Regions from separate parts of the Reticulibacter mediterranei genome, predicted to be linked through region 1. Evidence: a T-box and tRNA genes for the amino acid it is inferred to sense, from the RefSeq annotation. Region 1 holds a T-box; the other regions hold tRNA genes.
What was found. The T-box of region 1 lies ahead of proS (proline--tRNA ligase). A T-box ahead of a tRNA ligase gene usually reads a tRNA of that ligase, here a tRNA-Pro.
Positions count from the first base shown of each region.

Region 1 (7,020 bases):
CGTGATACTATCCCCCTGAAACAGAACAGTGGCTCCATCTTCAATCAAGAGTGACATGGTATTCTCCTTAAAAGATGGGATCAAAGACCCCTTTTCTTACAACCCATTACGTATTTCAGCTTGAATGGCCTGTACAGCATCCTCCACAGGCACAATACGACTCTCTCTACGCGCCCGCCACTTCAATTCGACACCGCCATTTTTCAATGAACGCTTGCTCACCACCACACGTAGCGGCAGACCGATAAGATCAGCATCATTGAACTTGACACCCGCCGTCTCCGCACGATCATCAAACAACACGCTGAGACCCGCCACCGTTAAATCTGTATAGAGCTGTTCGGCAACGCTGCTGGTCTTATCCAGATCAAGTCCTAGCAGCGCAATTTGATACGGCGCAATCTGAAGCGGCCAGATAATCCCCTTGTCGTCGTGCCACTGCTCCACAATGAGCGCCATCAGGCGTCCAATACCAATACCATAGCTGCCCATCTGGACCGGGTGAGCATTCCCCTCAGCATCGAGGTAGGTGACATCGAACAAGTCAGCGTAGCGCGTGCCAATCTTGAAGATGTGGCCCAGCTCGCAGCCACGAAAAGCGTGCAGCGTCCCACCACAATACACGCAGGTTGCATGGTCATAGGCAGAGGCGATATCTGCCCAGAGATCCACCCTGAAATCGCGGGGATAGTTGACATGCTGCACGTGATAATCGACTCGATTCGCTCCAGCAACAAAGTTGTTTCCCTGCTGAAGCGAGGTATCGGCGATAATCAGAATATGCTCATCCTTCTGCAAGGGTGAGGTATAGCCTGCCACGATGCCCTCTCGCGTCAGTTCTTCCGGCGTTGCGAGATGCAAATCGGTGGAATTGACGCCTGCACGATTGAGCGTATTGGACAGCTTCACCTCGTTAACCTCCAGATCACCTCGCACCACAACCAGGACCATTCTGTCACCCGCCACGTAACAAACTGCCTTCATCGTCTTCGCTGCTGAAATGTTGAGGTATGCTGCCAGATCGCTGATCGCCATGCAGCCGGGCGTGTAGACCTCTTCTAACGGCTGTTTCGGCTCTGCTGGCAGAGCCGTGCGCACAAACTCCGCTTTCTCTTGATTGGCCGCGTAATCGCAATTGACGCACTTTAATATCGTATCTTCGCCTGCCTCGGTGAGGGCCACAAACTCCAGCGACTCCTTTCCGCCAATCGCGCCACTATCGGCCTGCACGCCCAGAAAAGCCAGTTCACAACGCAAGAAGATGGCTTGATAAGCAGCTTTCACCCGCTCAAAGCTGCGATCCAATCCCGCTTGATCGGCATCAAAGCTATAGAGATCTTTCATCAGAAACTCGCGCACACGTAGCAGCCCACCGCGTGGGCGTGGCTCGTCTCGCAGTTTGACCTGAAACTGATACAGCAACTGGGGCAGATCACGATAACTGCGTAGAAATTCTTTTGCTAGCAGAGCCGACGCCTCTTCGTGAGTTGGTGCAATCACCATTGCACGCTCCTTGCGATCTCGCAAACGAAACAGCACCGGGCCATACAGTTCCAGGCGCGAAGGCCCACCAAATGCAGGATGCTGATCCCAGATCTCCTCCGGTTGAAGAACAGGAAGTATGACCTCTTGTCCACCGATACGATCCATCTCTTCACGAACGATCTGCATAATATTACGCAGCACCTGATTGCCCAGCGGCAGATAGCTATAGACGCCAGAGGTAAGCTGACGAATAAAACCAGCTCGTAGTAGCAGTTCGTGGCTGCTTCCCTCGGCATCTCGTGGCGCTTCACGCAGCGTCGTTGTCAGCAATTGTGAGACTCGCACAGATAGAACCCTCCTTAATATGTGTTGATCCGACAAGTCGCTCTCATGTACGCATAGCCTGTTGACTACAACACCCTATAAGATACAAGCAGGGACAGGCTTGCTCTGGTTGCACTCTCTTGACTGGCCTTTTCTCCTCCTTAAACATAGAGAGGAGAAAAGGCGGCATTTATTCAACAAACAAGATTCTAATAGGCTCGCGCGAAGATCGCCTCACAGGTTGCCGGTTTTCCGGTGTAGATACACTTCCCTTGCACGCCGCCCTCTGGCTGATCGAACGGAATAACGCGCAGAGTTGCTTTCGTCTCTTCCTTGATAGCTAGCTCTGCCGCGCTATCTTCGGCCCATTTCACGCGCACAAAGCCGCGCTTCTCCGCGATTATCTCCTTGAACTCATCATAGCTATCAGTGGCATAGGTATTCTGCTTGCGGAATTCGACCGCACGCTGGAAGAGCGCCTGCTGCACCTCTTCTAACAATTCTGGCAAATGTGTTTCGAGTGCATCTACAGAGATCGGCGTCTTCGCTCGATTATCGCGGCGCACCAGCATCACGCTGTTGTTCTTCACGTCGCGCGGCCCGATCTCCATGCGCACAGGTACGCCACGCATCTCCCATTCGTTATATTTCCAGCCCGGAGTATTCTCACTCATATCAACCTTCACGCGTACCTTGCCCTTGAGCATCTTCTCAACTCGCGCCACCTGCTCAAGCACCGCTGATTTCTCAGCCTCTTTGCGCCAGATCGGAACAATGACGACCTGATACGGCGCGAGACGAGGCGGCAGAATAAGGCCGGAACTATCGCCATGCACCATGATGAGACCACCGATCATACGCGTGCTCATGCCCCAACTCGTGGTTGCACAGTATTTGCGCTGCCCATCGGAATCGAGATACTGAATATCAAAGCTCTTCGCAAAGTTGTTGCCGAGATTATGGCTGGTGCCAGCCTGGAGCGCCTTGCCATCGCCCATCATCGCCTCGATAGAATAGGTGCGCAGCGCGCCAGCAAATTTCTCGTTCTCGCTCTTGCGCCCAGCGATCACTGGAATAGCGGCATCTTCTTCAGCAAAGGCACGATAGACCTCTAGCATCTGCTTTGTGCGCTCTTCGGCCTCATCGAGCGTGCGGTGAGCTGTATGACCCTCCTGCCACAGAAACTCGGAGGTGCGCAAGAAAAGCGTTGTGCGTTTCTCCCAACGCATCACATTGTTCCACTGGTTGATAAGAACTGGCAGATCGCGATAGCTCTGTATCCATTTGGCGTAGGTGTGGCCGATGATCGTCTCGCTGGTCGGACGAATAGCAAGCGGCTCTTCAAGCTCTTCACCACCGCCACGCGTCACCCAGGCAACCTCCGGCGCGAACCCCTCCACATGTTCGGCCTCGCGCTCTAAAAAGCTGCGCGGGATAAGCAGAGGGAAGTAGGCATTCACCACATCGGTCTCTTTAAATCGTGCATCCAGAAGACGCTGCAAATTTTCCCAGATGGCATAGCCGTAGGGTCGAATAATCATACAGCCACGTACCGGCGCATAATCAGCTAACTCCGCCTTGCGCACCACCTGGTTGTACCACTTTGAAAAATTATCTTCCTGATCCGCTATTTCCTCGACGTACTTTTCCTCGTTGTCCATGACATCCTCTTTTCGCAAGCATAAAAAAACTCGCCCTTCTACAAGGACGAGATCATTACTCGTGGTACCACCTTATTTGAAGTACGCCTCACGACATACTTCCACTCACGCGGTCACAAATGAACCGCACCTCCAGGTAACGGTGAGGATTCTCCGGTCAGTTTCTCACTGACGCTCTCAGGTGGGTTCAATGCGGCTCCATCTGCCGACTTGCACTCTCTCGGCTCGCTACTCGATTCCGCCAACATTTACTAATCCTGATCAGCGCGTTTGCTGTATTCTATTCGTTGCCCCAAGAATACACTATCACGCAAAAGGTGTCAAGCATTTCATGCAAGGTACTTTGTCTATGAGTCATCCCGGATGGTTTTGTGGCGACCTCTGCCTGCATTGCTCGCCGCGTAGCGGCTCGCTGGTTGAGGATGATGGTGGCTAGAGGCTGGCACGGCCAGCCTCTAGCCACCATCATCCTCAACCAGGACGAAGGGCCGAAGGCGCTGAGGCGTGCGAGAGCCACAGGGAACATATCCGGGATGGCTCATAGGGGAGAGATCTCTCAACGGAGACCATCCCCTCTTGTCCAGGCAGCGCTTAGAACTTATAGAAGTGCTGCTTGACGACCTCCTGCGGCGTTTTGTCTTTGAAGAAGTCGATCTCGCTGCGTTTGACAGCGATGTATGCGGTTGAGAGCGTTGAGCCGAGCGCCTCCATCAATACAGTATCGCGCTCCAATTCATCAAGGGATTCCTCCAATGACGTTGGGAAGCGCTGAATGCCGCGCCGCTCTCGCTCCTCTTCGCTCAATGCGCCCGGATCAGTCTGGACGGGATCGCCTGGATCGATGCGGTTCTTGATACCATCCAGACCAGCTGCAATGATGCCGCCCAACGCCAGATAGGGATTGCCACTATGGTCAGGGAACTTGCATTCGAGATTGATCGATGTTGACTCCCGACCCCAGAAGGTTGAAGGCACGCGCACCGCTCCTTCGCGATTATCGAAGCCCCAGGCACTATAAGCCGAACTCCAATAATGTGGCTGCAAACGACTATAAGAATTGACGCTACCATTGGTCAGAGCGACGAGACCGCGCACGTGGCGCAAAATGCCACCAATAAAGTAGAGACCCAACTGGCTCAGATGCCCACGTTGGCTGGGGTCAAAGAACAGATTGCGGCCTGGATGCTCGCTCTTCTCAGTTCCCCAGAGGCTCAGGTGCATATGGGAACCGCTGCCAAACTGATCCAGAAATGGCTTAGGAGCAACCGTCGCCAGCAAATTGAAGTTACGAGCCACACCACGAATCGTCTCACGCGCACGACAGATGTTATCGGCAGCACGTAACGCATGGGTATGGCGCAAAGAAAGCTCCTGCTGAGAAGGTCCACCCTCTGTATGATACAGTTCGATACCAACGCCCTGAGCCTCCAGAGCCGCTAGAATGGCGTCGATAACCTCGCCCTGCTCGTCCAGGCCAGTTGTACTATAACAGAGGCTACGATCTGCTGGAACATATTCGCCCATCTCTTCACGGGCAAAATAAAACTCATGTTCTGCTGCTGCCTCTGCGCGCATCCCTTCGCTGTCGAGACGGGCAATCATACGTCTAAGGAAATAGCGCGGATCGGCATCCCAGGGCGTGCCATCCAGTTGAATCCAGTCACAGAACATTGCACCACTATTCGGCACATAGGGCAGGATAGTAAACGTCTCTGGATCAGGCACGAGACGGTATTCTCCTACCGGACCCATTCCTTCTACCGCTCCCACTGTCTCTACACCAGACCAGGCCGCCAGCACGACACAATGACCAATTCCCTCGTGAATGCGCGTGGGTAGCCCGCTGATATGTGTAGCTTTACCACGAATAATACCGCCATTATCGCAATACTGAAAGCGGACAAGACGAAGTTTCGCTTGCTGCGCTGATGTAATCACATCTTGAGTATTCATAAACGTTTCAATGTTCTCCCTTCAAGAACTTTCAAGAACCTGTATCATTCAGAAATACACGCGAGTATCATTATCCACGATAATTGCTATGTTGTCCAGCTTTGCCACGCTGCTTCTGTAGTAGCAAACATGCTTCCGACAGCAACCAGCGTAAAGCAAATGAGCACAACACCACTGACAACCAGCGTCCATGTACTATTAGGGACAAGGCTGGGAATCCAGGAATAGAGTACTGAATCAACGATAGTGGCAACACAGCTAATTGGACCAACAACGCTGATTGTTAACAAGACAGGGATGGGAAGAATGGCCTTCTCACGCAATATCGCCCGGTTACGCAGGAACAATTTAAACAGGGCGATATAGAAAAAGTTTGTTATTAACGCCCAGACCAGCGAAACAACCGCCAGACTGACGTTGTAGATGATGGTGGCAAGGTTCGCTGGCGAGTTTATCTTGATGGTGTATGGCACCACTAGAAAAGCAAAGGCAGTAAAGACAATCGCCAGGACAGTCTGCACAATAACGCCATTAGCGGGCACACGATATTTATTGAGCTTTCCCACATTGGTGGGAACTCTTTTATCGACGCTCCCCACAAACAAAATGCGCGTAAACGAGGCGTTGTACATCACCACTGCACAGAAAAACGCGCCCATAATGCATATCACCGTGATATTGCCCCAGATTTTGCCAAGCGATTTATCCACTGTATCGATCAACGCGAACGGGGTCGCACCATTGGTCGAGCCTTCTACCACGAGCAGGGCAAACGTCGCCAGGAAATAGCAGACAAAGACAAGTAGCGTTCCCAGCTGTAAATGCTGGATAATACTTTTCCGCCTCTCCCCCTCACCATTCCTGACCATCTCGCCGCCCATATTCAATGGCACCTGCGAGCCAAGATAAGCCAACGTAATCAGCCCCAGCAGAGCGAAATTACCTGCGTTAATGCTCCAATCGGCGGGATGGTTAAAGCTCGTTGCAGATGGATGACCGCTGAGCAGCCAGCGAATACCTGCCACCGCAATCAGAGTCACCGCACATAGAATCAAACCGGCTCCAAAATTGACCAGATTTTGCGCCACACGAGTTGGTCGGGTCGCCAGAAATGCAGTCACAATCAAGATGACCATGATAGTCAAGCCCTGCTGCCAGGGTTCCGTCAACCATGTCGGATTCAAGCCTTGAATATAAGTAACAATGGTGTCGGAGGCACTGATCAGAATCAGCACCACAGGAAACCACCAGCACAGTCCAACAAAGAACGCCCAGTAGGAGCCGAGCGTTCTATAGGTCCAGTTATAGATAGATCCTTCATAGGGGAACAGCACTCCCAGTTGGGCAGTCGCAATCACGCTGGGAATAAAAAAAGTAATGCCTCCAAGAATCCAATAAATATAAGACGCGGCCCCCCCCGAGGCTGCGGTAGCGGCGTTCGTAATAAAAACTATGGCTATTAGAAAAATAGCAACCATATCTCTTGTGCGCAAGATAGGGGGTAGCGCCTTTGCCACATATTCTTCAGATGCTAACGGCTGATCACTTTTTCTCTTTTCAGGACTCCTTCCCAGCGGGGATACGTTAGTTGTTATCA
Region 1 covers NZ_BNJK01000001.1:2,272,436-2,279,455, forward strand. Annotated here, with positions in the region: gene K3T83_RS09735 (SGNH/GDSL hydrolase family protein) at 1-57, opposite strand, end outside; gene K3T83_RS09740 (proline--tRNA ligase) at 97-1,830, opposite strand; gene proS (proline--tRNA ligase) at 2,019-3,470, opposite strand; T-box leader at 3,510-3,744, opposite strand; gene K3T83_RS09750 (glutamine synthetase family protein) at 4,062-5,423, opposite strand; gene K3T83_RS09755 (APC family permease) at 5,510-7,020, opposite strand, start outside.

Region 2 (7,020 bases), 2.5 Mb from region 1:
GATTGATCATGCCCTCACTAATCTTGAGTCCGTGAAAGAGCCTCCCGACCTGACCGCAAACATTATGCGCCGCGTGGCTTTAACAACAAAGCGTGCTGCTGAACGTGCAGCGGAACAGGCTCGTAAAGAACCTGTTTTCGTCCTCTTCCGCCCCTCTTTGCCAGAACTGGTGGCCGTTGTGGTACTCGCTACCATGACCACTTTTGGGATCTTTATCCAGCAGCCTGCTTTTAGTTCTCTCATCTCTCTCGCCACTAGACATGATGGCGTTTCGCCGGTTCTGCTCGACGGCTGGAAACTGCTTTTGAGCTTGAATAGCAATACACTCATGCTCTTTTTCTGGGTCATTGGTACCATCCTCGGTATCTGGATTACACTGGTGCTGGCTGGCAGCGAGATGCGCAACATGTGGTTGAAAGCAATGATGGATCGTCTGCCCGTCTGGTAACGCACAAATCCGTTTTCAGAGAGGAGCGCATACTGTGGAGATTGCTAAAAAACGTCGCTTGCCCGATCTACTCTATGGCTTCTATCTGCTCTGCCATCCCGGACCAGTGCTATTTCACATTCTAGCGGTTACAGCCATTGCACTGCTCGCCGCCTGGCCGCATCTTGTGTGGAGTACGCTTGCTCTCGTCGTTGCAGCACATACAACAATGCAGCTTTCTATCGCCATTCTCAATGATTATTGTGATCGCCAGCGCGACACATCGAGCAAGAAGCACAAACCGCTCCCGCTCGGTCTGGTGCGTCCACGAGAGGCACTGATAGCTGGCATCCTATTAATGGTCGTGATGGTTGTGCTTCTGCTGCCGCTGCCCACACTAGCTCTGCTCATCTCTCTGCTCTATCTCGCGCTGGGTCAGGGCTATAATCTGGGCCTGAAGTCCACGCCACTGAGCGGCATCGTCTTCGCGCTGGCTATTCCACTCATTCCACTCTATGCCTTTGTCGGCGTCGGTCGTATAATACCGTTCGTCCTCTGGCTGGTGCCAGTTGCCGCGCTGCTGGGAGTGGCTTTAAATCTGGCAAATTCGCTCCCCGATATCGAGGAGGACACGGCCAGTGGTGCGCACACGCTGGCTGTAGTGTTGGGCGTCAAAAATACGTTTCTTCTCTGTCCTGTGCTGCTCTTTCTGGCGGCGCTGCTGGTCGGTCTGCTGGCCCTGATACAGATCGTTCCCGCTCAACTCTGGGTGCTGCTGCCGACATTGCTGCTCGTCTGCGTTGCGATAGGCGCACTGCTGATCGTTTCCGGTCCCCGCAAGCCGCTGAAAACGCGCAAAACCTATTTCTATATTGTTGTACTCACCTGTCTCGTGCTGGCTGCTGGCTGGCTGATCAGTGCTCTGAGTTCATGAAAGGCGGACACATAGTGCCACTACGTCTTACCCCGCTTGAATATCTCTTGTCGCGCTTCAATCTCCTGCCCGTCCCGCTCTTCGACACTCCGCTTGCCCCAGGCATCGCCCGTATGCTCATCACGGCCTGCGAACTGGACCTCTTTGACACGCTTAGTCGTGGCCCGCTGCCTCTGGACACCTTAGCTGAGCGGCTCCAATGTCATCCCCAGGGTCTCCAGCTATTGCTGCACATCCTCGTTTCGGCAGGCTATCTGCGCTACCATCGCAACTGCTATGCCAACACCCGCCTGTCTCAGCGCTGGCTTACCAGCTCCTCACCTATGAATGTTGCGCCTTACATCGTCCATAGCCAGGATATCATCGCCATCTGGGATCACGTCGATAAAGTCATCCATACGAACGCCCAGGCTATGCGTATGCCCTATGAAGAGGATGCTAGCACACCGGAGATGCAGCGCTTACTGGCACGTCACTACGCCGGTCTCGCATCTCTGGCAACGACGCTCGGCGCAGAGGTCGCCTATCGCGTTGGTCTCCCAACTGGTTCCACTCAACTGCTCGATGTGGGCGGCTCGCATGCAGGCTATAGCGTCCTGTTCTGCCGCAAATATCCCGCGCTGCACTCTACGATTCTCGATATCCAGGCCGGTATCCAGGCTGGACAGCGGACCGCAAAACAGACGAACATGACCGACCATATGAGCTTCGTCTGTGGCGATATTGTCAAAGATGATTTCTCGACGCTCTTCTCCCACACCTTCGATGTGGCGCTCTATTTTCACATCGCCCATCTTTTGCCAGCAGAACTAAACGCGATGATCTTAAAAAAGGTTGCGGAGAGGCTCAGGCCAGGCGGTATGCTAGTATTTGTGGACCAGGTGACGGATCAGACACACGGTTCCCGCCTGGCCTCGCTTATGGTGCAATTCATGGCCCTGACGATGACAACCGTAGGTGGCACCTGCTACCCCTTCGCCACCATCCGCACCTGGCTAGAGCAAGCAGGCATGGAACGAGTCCGCGCCCACCGCTTGCTGACACCGGGCGCGACGCTGATTACTGCGATCAAGAAATAATGATTTGTACTCATGGGTCATGTTTTGAGGATGGGGTTGATTGAAGACATAAAAACAAGGCGGAAAGCCAATTTATATACCAGCTTTCCGCCTTATGCTGAGTCGGGGTGAGAGGATTTGAACCTCCGACCACTTCAACCCCATTGAAGTGCGCTACCGGGCTGCGCTACACCCCGCCGTTCTTAGAATGAACTCAGTATAGCAGATACAAAGCAACTCGTCAAGAGTTTTTTTCCTCTTTCAGAAATGCTTTCCACATCGGATGTATCCGCTCATCAAGACAATTCCACTCTGGCTCCGTTGCTAGTATCGCTCAAATACGGTATCCTGACAATAGCTACAAATAGGTAGGTAGTTCCTGCTCAGCAAACAATCTGAGCCGGATTTACAGGCGTTCTTGGGCTATTAACGCAAGAGGTTGCGGCCAGATTACGTAACCAGGCTTCGTCTATCCATCTGAGAGATCAAACTAGAGTTTTCTACGGTAGTACTATGTGATCTGGTTAATAGCGATACATCATATGAGCAAGTTATAAAATAGGTATGTACATGCGGATACCTCGTTAATGCAGGATGAAAGGTCGGTTCCCGATGGCGGATAATAATGATACCAATAATAGCAATATACAATATGATGACTTTCCCGATTATACATTGATAGATGCCAACATTCCATATCGCGAATACGCACCTCCTGTCCGACCGGGAAATAACGGGCAGCAGGCCCGCCCTGGCATACCACCAGCACGCGGCGAAATGATGTACCCGCCATATCCTCCCGCGAATGGTGCAGTTCCAGGGCAGCGCCCACCTCTCACTCCATCGCCATTTCTGCCACATCCAGTCCCGCGACCAACACCGCCACAGCCACCAAGCATGAAATGGGTCTACATGGCAGCTGGCATCCTGGGCGTCGTTCTGGTCATTACAGCCGCCACCTCTGGCCTGCTTTTCTATCGCCAGCAAAACGCCACTCAAACCGCCCATATGCAAGCCACCGCCACAGCAAAAGCTATACCCACACCAACCTATAAAGTGAGCTATCACGCCACCTCCTGCCCCTTTACTCCTGCTAGCGGCATTACTGAAGGGAAAGATGTCACCTGTGGCTTCCTGACCGTCCCTGAAAATCGCGATCAACCGCATGGAAAAACCATTCAACTCGCCGTCGCTATCTTTAAAGGCTCAGGCAACGATGCTTCCAGCATTCCCGACTTCTATCTGACCGGTGGCCCCGGCGGTGGCGTCCTCTCAGACTTTGGACCATATATCACATCCGGCAATCTGCGGCGCATCACATTGAGCCATGACCTGATCCTGCTAGACCAGCGCGGCACCGGATACTCACGTCCCGCCCTCGATTGTTCCGAGTTCACCAATCTCGAAAACAGCACAGCCAACGAGACGTTAACAAACACTCAGGAGAATAAGTTATATGTGCAGGCCGCCCAGAAGTGCCGCGACCGCCTGACAAAATCCGGGATCGATCTCAATATGTACACCACGATTGCCAACGCCACCGATGTACACGATCTGATCGGCGCGCTTGGCTATAAGCAGGTCAACCTGTATGGCGTCTCCTACGGCACGCGCCTTGCGCTCACTGTGATGCGCCTCTTCCCCGGCGATATCCGTAGCGTCATTCTGGACTCAACCGTCCCGACCCAAAGCAATCTCTTTACTGCCCTTCCCGCCGTCACTCAGCACGCCTTCGATGTCCTCTTTCATGGTTGCCAGATAAACGCGCATTGCAACACCGCCAATCCCCAGGTTGAAGATATCTTTTACAAGCTGGTGACGCGTATGAATGCCCATCCCATCTCGTTCCAGGACGCACAGTATGGCCCAGTTCAACTCAGCGGCGATGGACTGGCAAGTTGGCTGTTCGGCGCACAATATATCACCCGCCTCATTCCCCTGTTGCCTTCAGTTATCATGCAGATCAACGAGGGAAACTACAAGCTGATCTCACAATACTATGGCTACGTCGAATATTCGGGCGGCATCAGCTATGGCATGTATTATTCCGTCGAATGCGGAGAAGATCTGGCGTTCTTGAAACCGCAGGATCTGGTAAACGCGGCAAATGTGGCACGCCCGGAGATTCGCGCCGGCCTGCTGGCAAATATTCAGGATAGCTATGATGTCTGTCAGATCTGGGGTCAGAAGCCAGTGCCATCGGTACAAAAGCAACCCGTGACAAGTTCTTTGCCAACACTGATTCTTTCGGGCGAATACGATCCGATCACGCCTCCCTCCAACGGCAAGGCGGCTCAGACGACGCTCAGCAACAGCTTCTTCTATCAGTTCCCGGCCACCGGTCACGGCGTCTTTTATACCGACACCTGCCCCGACACAATTATGATGGACTTTTTACGCCAACCAACTGAGAAGCCCGACTCGGGCTGCATAGCCGTCATGCCAGAGCCGAACTTTCAGTGATACAGGTGATAAATGCTAAACAGCGTTATTAGAGAGCATAGGCAAGATAGAGCAACCAGCACTCCTTCGTCATATACTTTACCGTCTCGCCACAACGCGCAGTTTCAATTGCTGGCCGGGCGATGGGGTTGGATCGCGCTTGATGGTTAGCTGGTAGTCTGGTGGATCTAATGCCAACTGGTAGGTATGTAAAATGACGGCGGGAATGACCATTAGTTGGATCTCAGCGATACCAGATCCCAGGCAGGTATGATCTCCCAGACCAAAGGGCGCGTAGGCTCCACGCTGCCGCTGCTCATTGCGCGGCTCGTGATAGCGATCAATGTCGAAAGCCTCGGGACTGGGAAAAAGCTCTGGCAGAAAGTGGGGGGCTGTCATCGCAACATATACATTATCTCCTGGTTCCAGACGATACCCGGCAAAGGTGAAGGGCTGCGCAACGCGCGCTTTATGGCCTTCTGCCACAGGATAGAGGCGTAGCGTCTCTATCGCCGCCCCATGCAACGCCTGCATCGTTTTCAATAGCTCCCAGGTGAGCGATCCCTGCGCAAAAGCCGCATCGACCTCGGCAACGACGCGCTGCAAGATATCTGGCTCTTTGAGGAGCGCATAGAGCATGAAACTGGTGCTATTGGCAACCGTGTCCAGGCCAGCAAGGAATGGCCCCAGACCTATCAGCGCCTGCACCTGTTCAGGCATATGGTGCAATCCTTTTGCTACGTCTACCAGTTGCTCATCAAGCAGATCAGGTTTTCTGTCGCTACTGGCTTGATCGCTATGGGCCGCCAGAATAGCGCGTCCCAGTTCATAGGCTCGCTCCTGCGCCCGCTGGAATTCAGGCGATAACGGCGTTACATCAGCAGAATGGCCTCCACCAAATGAGCTGTTAATGGCCGTGTTCAGATAGGTTACAAGGTCGGGCAGGTAATCGCCTACGCTATAATTCACAAGCAATTGTCCTAGTTGTTCGGAGACCACACGCTGCATCGCAGGCAGCACAACTACGCGCTGTTCGGGATGCCATTGCGTGAACTCGTGAGTAATGGCAATCATGCGCGGCAACTGATCCAGCATGTGCGTACGCGAGTAGTTCCGGCTCTCTCTGGCGCGACGCTGACGGTTCGCGATGCCGTCTCGCTCCTGACTGATCCTGGTCTCAGCCTTATTCATAGTGGCAAAGAACTCTTCCCATTCTTCATGCGAAGTAAAGAGTTCATATTCATGCCGGGCAATGAAGGTATTCGCCTCTGGCCCGACCATCACCGTTACAGTTCCCTCTGGCCGCAACATACGAAAAATCGGTCCCAATTTGCGATATTGCTGTGCAAAGAAGCGGGGACCACTCCCCTCCTCTGTCAACAGTGGCGGTAATGGGGTATCTTCACATATTCCTTTCCGCCAGAGGTCGGTTTCGAGATTGCTCATCTGTCCTTACCTTTCCCCTTCTCGCTGTATCTTTTGGATCAGCGTTTGAATCCATTCGAGTTCCAGATGCCGCTGCTGCTCACTAAGCAACAGAACGTCCTGGGCATATGATCCAGGTGGCATATGCTGTTCTGTCAGCCCCTTTAACTCCTGAAAACGGTTTAGCACCTTCATGATTTGCTCCATGCGGATCTGCAAAATCTCCAGGCGTATCTCCGGCTCCAGAAGATGGAAAAAGGCCACTCTCACCAGAAATTCCGCATCGTTGCGCAACAACTCAGGCGAAAAATCCAGCAAAAGCCCTTGCAAGATCTCCATGCCATGCTCGGTAAGCTGATAGATATGTCTATCCGGCTTGCCTTCCTGTCGCTCAACTGTTCGCTGCACCGCGCCCATCTCTTCAAAGCGCTTGAGAGCCGGATACAACGTCTTATTGTTGAGTGAGATACTTCCAGCCAGCGCTCGCTCAACACTCTTCTTAATTTCATAGCCATGTTGCGGCCTGGTTCTGAGCGCCGCCAGAATCACTATCTCTGCATACATATGTTACTTTCACCTATGTTACTATTATATAGGTGAAAGTAACATATAAAATGGAAGATGTCAAGTGTTAGCCACAAAGAAAATGATGCTCATATATTTCGTAGTCTAGCGATTTATCGCGTTGACTTCGTTTCTTGTATGGTTCACGTGCGCGATAAATCGCTAGACTA
Region 2 covers NZ_BNJK01000001.1:4,822,001-4,829,020, reverse strand. Annotated here, with positions in the region: gene K3T83_RS20790 (anti-sigma factor family protein) at 1-448, shown strand, start outside; gene K3T83_RS20785 (UbiA family prenyltransferase) at 483-1,361, shown strand; gene K3T83_RS20780 (class I SAM-dependent methyltransferase) at 1,376-2,440, shown strand; tRNA gene K3T83_RS20775 (tRNA-Pro) at 2,543-2,616, opposite strand; gene K3T83_RS20770 (alpha/beta hydrolase) at 3,032-4,882, shown strand; gene K3T83_RS20765 (cytochrome P450) at 4,961-6,307, opposite strand; gene K3T83_RS20760 (PadR family transcriptional regulator) at 6,314-6,850, opposite strand.
Region 2: it has a tRNA-Pro gene. The T-box ahead of proS (proline--tRNA ligase) is inferred to sense a tRNA for this amino acid. The anticodon was not compared.

Region 3 (7,020 bases), 2.5 Mb from region 1:
TCATCGCTCTTGCCTCTTCAGTATAACCACAAACGATGGATCGCTTCATTGCTTTACAGGAAGAAGAGAGTCATGCTTGCATGCAGGCTAGAGACAAGTTATTAATCCTATGTAAGGAGACGTAGCAATGTCACAATATCCCCCAGCACCACAATATCCACAGTCAGGATCACAGTATCCCGCTTATCAGCAACCGCCGCAATATGCGCCGAACGCTTATCAGCAGCCTCCAGCGGCCCCGCAATATGCGCCGAACGCTTATCAGCAGCCGCCGGCTGCACCACCAATGGCACCTGCGGTGGGACCAGCGGGGGCGACGCCACCTGATATCTTGCAGCAGGCGGCTACATATCAGCTGGGCAATCCGTTGCAGGTCTATAAGCCTGCATTCAGCCCGCCAGCTGCGATCGGCATTGCTGTTGGCGTTTCGATACTTGACCTTGTTGTCCTGGTCGCTCTTCTCGCGGCGAGCGGGCGCTTACTCATTTATCTTCTGGTGATCCCGATCCTGATGATTATATTTGCAGTTCGCGCCGTTATGTATGGTAATAAAATTGTCTATACCTTTAACGGAGGGATAATTCAGGCTACTGGTCAGCAGCAGCGAGATGTGGTGCGCTGGGATCAGGTCGAGGCCGTCTGGCAGAGGGTCATCAGAACGCGCTATTACTACTTCTTTTCTAGAATGAGCTATAAGTACACGGTGCGGCGCAATGATGGCACTACTTTCACGTTTAATAATGTGCTCAAAAACGTCGGTGAACTGGGGCAGGTGATCCAGCAGGAGGTAACGCGCCAGCATGCACCCAGAGCGCTTGCTGCCTATAACTCGGGTGCCCCGGTCGTCTTTGGTCCGTTCACGCTGAACATGCAGGGGATCAGCAATGGTCGAGAGCTGTTGCCCTGGAACATGGTCAGAGGAATCAAGATCGATCGCGGCGTTGTGACAATTATGAAAGAGGGTCAGATGTTGCGCTGGGGATCGGCCAGCGTCGAGAATGTCCCCAACTATCGTGTCTTTGTGAGCGTCGCGAATCAGGCATTGCGAGGTTTTGGGAAAGCAGTGGAGTAAATACTTGGAGGCAAGAACATGCTTGCCTCCAATATATTAACGTTTATGAATGCGTTACGATAATGGCGGTAGCAGTTCAGGTGCGACCGGAGGCAATTGCCTGTAGAGATCTGCTCCGGTGACTACTGTCCGCCAACTTTTCGCCGCTTGAAGATCCTCAAGAAAACTGTGCTGTAAATCGACGCCAAGAGCCTGCCACATCAGGCTAATGGCGCGTCGAGCGAAGGCAATATCGTTGCGTGGCTCGATGCGGTCCAGGTCTTCAAAGAAGAAGCCGCAACTGGTAAAGCTGTATTGCAGGTAGTACTGCGCTTCGAGTAACTGTATTGTTCGCTGAGCAAGTTGTGTGTCATCGGGAACGCGCTGCTGTTTGCCGTGACGCCTCCAGAAGCTCTCAGCGCTCTCCCACCCATTGCGCAAGGGGAGGTAGTCGTTGCGAGCTGCCCAGGGATCGTTCAGCGCTTCTTCCGCATGGCGCTCAAACAACTGATGGCTCTGTTCGGCAAGGTTGACCAGAGCCTGATGTAAGAACTTTTTCCAACTGCCATCGCCCTCGGTGCATTCGCAGCCGGTACTCCAGCGGGCCACGCCATGTGCGCAACTCCACGCGCTGGGAACGCGCAATCGCACCTCGCGATGCGCCGGGTGCAAGAGCATATAGCGCTCTAATGAACAGACGGTAAAGCCATATTCAGGTGCTCCGTGACGGATCAGGTACGACAGAAACTTATCGCGCCAGGGCTTATGGTGTCCATACAATTCGCCATCGGTCGCAATCACGATGATCTGTGGCTCCCCTGTTTCGCTTTTGCTCTGCACAACATGATTGGGCAGATAGGAGGCCGCGAAGACATCGGCATTGCTGGTGGTGGTCCAATCAAAGGAGACGCCGCCGGACAGAGGCGCGTTATAGAAGAAAACGGTGATGCTGCGCCCATCTTTTAGCGGCAGGATATATGGTTCGGTCGGGTCGATAGCCTCGGCCGCCTGCCAGGGGGCGAGAACCGTATAGGTAATGCCACATTGGGCCAGGATATCCAGACTCTCCAGGTCAACCGCCGTTTCTGCCAACCACATGCCATGTGCATCATGACCGTAACGATGACGGAAATCTTGCAATCCCCAGAGAATTTGCGTCCACTTGTCACGCGTCGTCGCCAGGGGAAGGATCGTGTGATTGTACGCCTGGGCCAGCGCATTGCCAACGCCATAGCGCGCGCGATGAAGCTGGTCGGCCCGGAGAATCCCCTGATAGACATCGGGATAAGCTTTTTCCAACCAGGCAGCGAGCGTTGGCCCCATATCATAACTGATCGCCTCAAAATTGCCTTCTTCTACATTGGGACGATAACATTCTGAGGTAATTTTTTCATTAAAGTTAGCAAAAGGGGTAGCACCTGGTTCAATAGGAAGGATGTGGGTAAAAGGATCTTCACGCGGTGGCTGATAAAAGTGTCCATGCAAGCAAAGATATGTTGTCCCTGCCGATGGACGGATAGAAAGGTCAGACGATAATGTTTGTTCGATCATGCAACCACCTTTTCCTGGTAGACAGCAAAAACAGCGCCGCGATACCAGAACGAAGTACGATAAGGACGAATCTCATCTATATATAATAACGCATTGGCACCAGATTTTATTACACAGGAGCCAGAGATAGGAAGGACGTAGCTTATAGTCGGACTCGGCCTCTTTAGTTATCGAGGGAACACCTCCTTTTATTACGTTTGGGAGCTTGCTACAGTTTATCTACTACAGCTTATTCTACTAGAGAATACGTATGAGGAGGGGCGAATGGATGCAATCGTGGAAGTGAGCAGCACCTCCACGATTGTCCAGGTTATGCACTCATAATTTGAGCGTGTCCGCCGTGAGCGCTCATGATAAATTCTTCATAAGCTTCGCGCAATTTGGGGTAGCGAAGCAGGAAGAAGCCAGCATACTCTTGCGTCAGAGGATGTGGTTGACGTAACAAGCGCATGTTTACCTCTTTGAGCAAGCGGTTGCCTTTCTTGCCATTGCAGGGTTTGCAGCAAGCTACGAGATTCTCCCAGGTGCTTTGTCCTCCGCGCGAGCGAGGAATGATATGATCGAGGGTCAGTTCGCGGGTGCGTTTGCCGCAATACTGGCAGGTTTCCTCATCGCGCAACAGGATATTGGAGCGCGTGGCTTGCAGGGCAACCCTGGGTACGCGAACATTGGCAAGCAACTGCACAATTACCGGGCGTTCAAGCTCAAGACGGCGAGCCGTGATGCTTTCCTCGATCAAAGTGCGGACCCGTTCATCGACGAAGGTGACTTTCTGTTTAGAAAGAAGCACGATGAGACGGCGTTCAGGGATGACCGAGAGAGGCTGTAATGAGGAATTCAATACAAGAACTGGCATGAAAGTGTCCTTTCCCCTCTGTCAAAGCCGGTAACAGGTGCAGACAGCGAGGAAGAGGAGAGAGAATACAAGGAGCGGAAACGCTCGTTTCTCCCGCTTCTCTGCTTCTACCGCCGCCTGCGACGAACACGTGAGTAAGGATCGTGGAGATATCTTGCATGCCCAGGGGAGGCAGGCCACGAGGAGCCAGCAGGAAGATCTCCATAGACCAGCAGCCGCTTTCCTGGTAAGACAGTACTGGTAAATGGAAGTATCAGATGATGTTCTTGTTGTAAGAGCATCCGACGTTCCTGCATTCGATAACTCCTGGCCTGTAAAAAATGATAGGGTTTCAAACTCAGATGAGATATTCAGCTTTTGGCTGATGTTATCATTATCCTGTCTGATTCCCGTCCTGGTCGGGGTGAGAGGACTTGAACCTCCGACCTCAGCGTCCCGAACGCTGCGCGCTAGCCACCTGCGCTACACCCCGATTGATACCATGCAATGTCTCTTTACAAACGCAAATGCGTTGCAATTGTCCCTACGACGACCACTTGCACTTACTCGTTTGAGCCAGCCAGAGAACGCTCTTCTCTTGATTGAGAGACGCCATCTGTTGGAGCGTAACCACGCTCTACTGTTCTCACGCCTAGTATAGCATAACCAACCAATGTTTGACAATAGGTGTGCAGGGATTTCAGGCAAGTTTTTTGAAATTTCCTCGTTTTGTGACCCTCTTCACAATTCTCAAAATGGATCAGATTAAAGTCCAAAAACCCCGGTGTAGAAACGTTTACCACATACAAGTATTTCTATATGCTTTGCGTCTGATTTGTAAACATTTGGCGCTATACAGATCAGACCTTATGGGTTATATTGCATTATTAAGCATAGCCACTATGATCAACTTTTCTATTGGAGACTTCAGGGAGGACGGAATATGGCTTTACTGGCCTTATTTCCAGTCTTGAATGGGAAAAACACTATGCATGCTGAAAAAAGAGGGGGTTATTATGATGAAGGGTGTACGACCAGAAAGGATTGTTGCAACACTCCTTATCGTTATTGCGTTACTGATCGTTGGTCTGATAGGTGTTTTTATTCGTGAGGGCGCGCTGGATGTCAACCAGACGCAGGCTCAGACAGCACCGATTACAGCTCCTGCTGTAAATGATGGAGCTGCCCCCGCCGCCGCTACTGGCAAAACACGGAATTTTACTTTATATGTACGCAGCACCTGGATTAAGACGCCAGATGGACAAAAGTTCTGGGCCTTTGGTTATACGGATGATCCAAAGGGGCCAGCCAAGATCCCTGGCCCCCCAATTATTGTCGATCAGGGAGACACGGTCAATATCACACTGAACAACGATCAAGATCCAACCAAAACAACGACGAATCCCGAAGGCGACGGACATACCATTCACCTGCATGGACTCGACCTGCCGCCTGCGATGGATGGTGATCCAATGACTGCTCCGGGAGGTCATTCTGTGTTGCCCGGTACAAAATATACTTATCACTTTGTGGCGCAATATGCCGGGACGTACTGGTATCATTGTCATGAAAGTGCGGCTGAGCATATTCAGATGGGTATGTATGGAGCACTGATTATTCGTCCAAAAGGGCAGGCCAATGTTGCATACTCCGGCACACCAAAATTTGATAAAGAATATACCTTTGTCTTGAGCGATATGGATAGCGATATGCACCAGAAGGACTACGATGCTCTGCATACAGGGGGCGGCGTTGATCCTAACTGGACGCAATATAAGCCCAATTACTTTTTTATCAATGGTAAATACTGGCCCGATACAATGGCAGACCCCAATGATAATGTTAACGCGACGGTGGGACAGACCGTGCTGGTGCGTTTGATCAATACCGGCTATGTCGTGCATTCAATTCATACACACGGGTTTCACTTCCTGGTGATTGGCTCTGATGGCCGTAAACTCGACTCACCGTATTATAAAGATACCATCTCAATTGGTCCGGCTGAGCGTTATGATATTATCATGAAACTGGGTATGGCTGGTCGTTTTATGTTCCACGATCATGCGGAGCAGATGAATACCAATAATGGTGAATATCCTGGCGGTATGCTGACGATGATTTCGGTGAACAATCCCGATGGTTCAAATCCTGTACCGATGAAGCAGATGATGGGCGGCTAAACATCTTCACTAATGACTTCAATCGCTCCTAAAGTTGTAGTCGAGCGATTTATCGCGGGGAAGCTTGTTGCACGATCCCCGCGATAAATCGCTCGACTACAACTTTACTTCTCTTTTTGTAATGCGCGTTGAACTACTTGTTCCGCCAGATCGAGCGAGTAGTTCTGACCGCGATCATGCGGGTATACCTGGAACATATTGGCGAGCCATAAGTTCTCAAGCGGCGTCTCAAGCGGAGGAATGTGATCGCGATAGTCGGTGGTCACGATGGGTTGAGCGTACGCTGCTTTGAATGTCCAACTTTCCTGTATCCAGGCAGGATCGAACGCAGGCACGATCCGTTTTAGCGCCGGGAAGTACTCGGCCATTACTTCTTCTTTGCTCATTGTAAAGAGTGGATCGTCCATTGGACGGTAGCTGCCAAGATAGAGCAGGTGGTGTCCACCATATTCGCTCGGTGAGCGGAAGTTGGTATGCTCAAAGAGGCCGGTGAAGGGATAGCCCCGGTCGCAAATGTTGATCCAGTAGCTATCGGTGACAGAACGATCCAGGGCCAGGATCAGGCAGTGCGCGCCATATGCCTGTCCCCATTCGTATTGTGCGCGATAGTCCTGGGGTAGCGCTGGTATGAGGCGGCAGGTGAGGTGCGTTGGGAAGGTTGAGATCACCTGATCGAAGCTCCAGGTGCCCTGGCTGCTCTCGACACGCCAGCGACCGTTCTCCTGCTCAACTTTTTCCACGCGTGTTCCCAGCAGCACTTTGCCGCCTAGCTCGGTGATGCGCTCTACCAATCGCTCATAGAAGAGCTGGAAGCCACCACATAGATAGCCGAGCTGAGTTGTGCGATCATGAAAGCGTGCCCAGAACCAGGGGAGAGCGATCTGATCGTGCAAGGCACCAAATTTGCCGATAAAGAGTGGCTCAAAGAAGTTTTCGTAAGGACGCTGACCGAGCCAGCGGCGCAACCAGGGTCCAGCTGTCTGCCCTTCTAGCAAGGATGGAGGGACCACTTTGAGGAAGGAGAGGACGGCAGCAACGCGCAGGCGTTCATCGATGCGCCAGGGCTTGAAGGTAAGTAGCGTGAGGGGCGAGTCTAGCTGGTGAATCTCTCCACCGATCAGGCTAACGGTGCGGGGGCGCAGCCACTCCAGGCGGTCTCCCAGCCCCAGTTCTTCGATCATCTGGATGATCTTTTTGTCGGAGCGGAAGATATGATGGTAGAACTTTTCCAGCCATGTGCCACCAACTTGAAAGCCGGAGGCAAGACCTCCCGCTATCTTCTCTTGCTCAAATACAATCACTGACTGGCCCGCCTGTGCGAGCCGATAGGCAGCCATGAGGCCCAGCGCTCCGCCGCCCAGGACAGCATACTCCATCGTTCATTCCTTTTATAGCAACTTTTT
Region 3 covers NZ_BNJK01000001.1:4,775,562-4,782,581, forward strand. Annotated here, with positions in the region: gene K3T83_RS20555 (DUF6585 family protein) at 128-1,072, shown strand; gene K3T83_RS20560 (DUF3536 domain-containing protein) at 1,127-2,602, opposite strand; gene K3T83_RS20565 (HNH endonuclease) at 2,913-3,458, opposite strand; gene K3T83_RS20570 (hypothetical protein) at 3,566-3,754, opposite strand; tRNA gene K3T83_RS20575 (tRNA-Pro) at 3,854-3,930, opposite strand; gene K3T83_RS20580 (multicopper oxidase family protein) at 4,454-5,617, shown strand; gene K3T83_RS20585 (NAD(P)/FAD-dependent oxidoreductase) at 5,722-6,993, opposite strand.
Region 3: it has a tRNA-Pro gene. The T-box ahead of proS (proline--tRNA ligase) is inferred to sense a tRNA for this amino acid. The anticodon was not compared.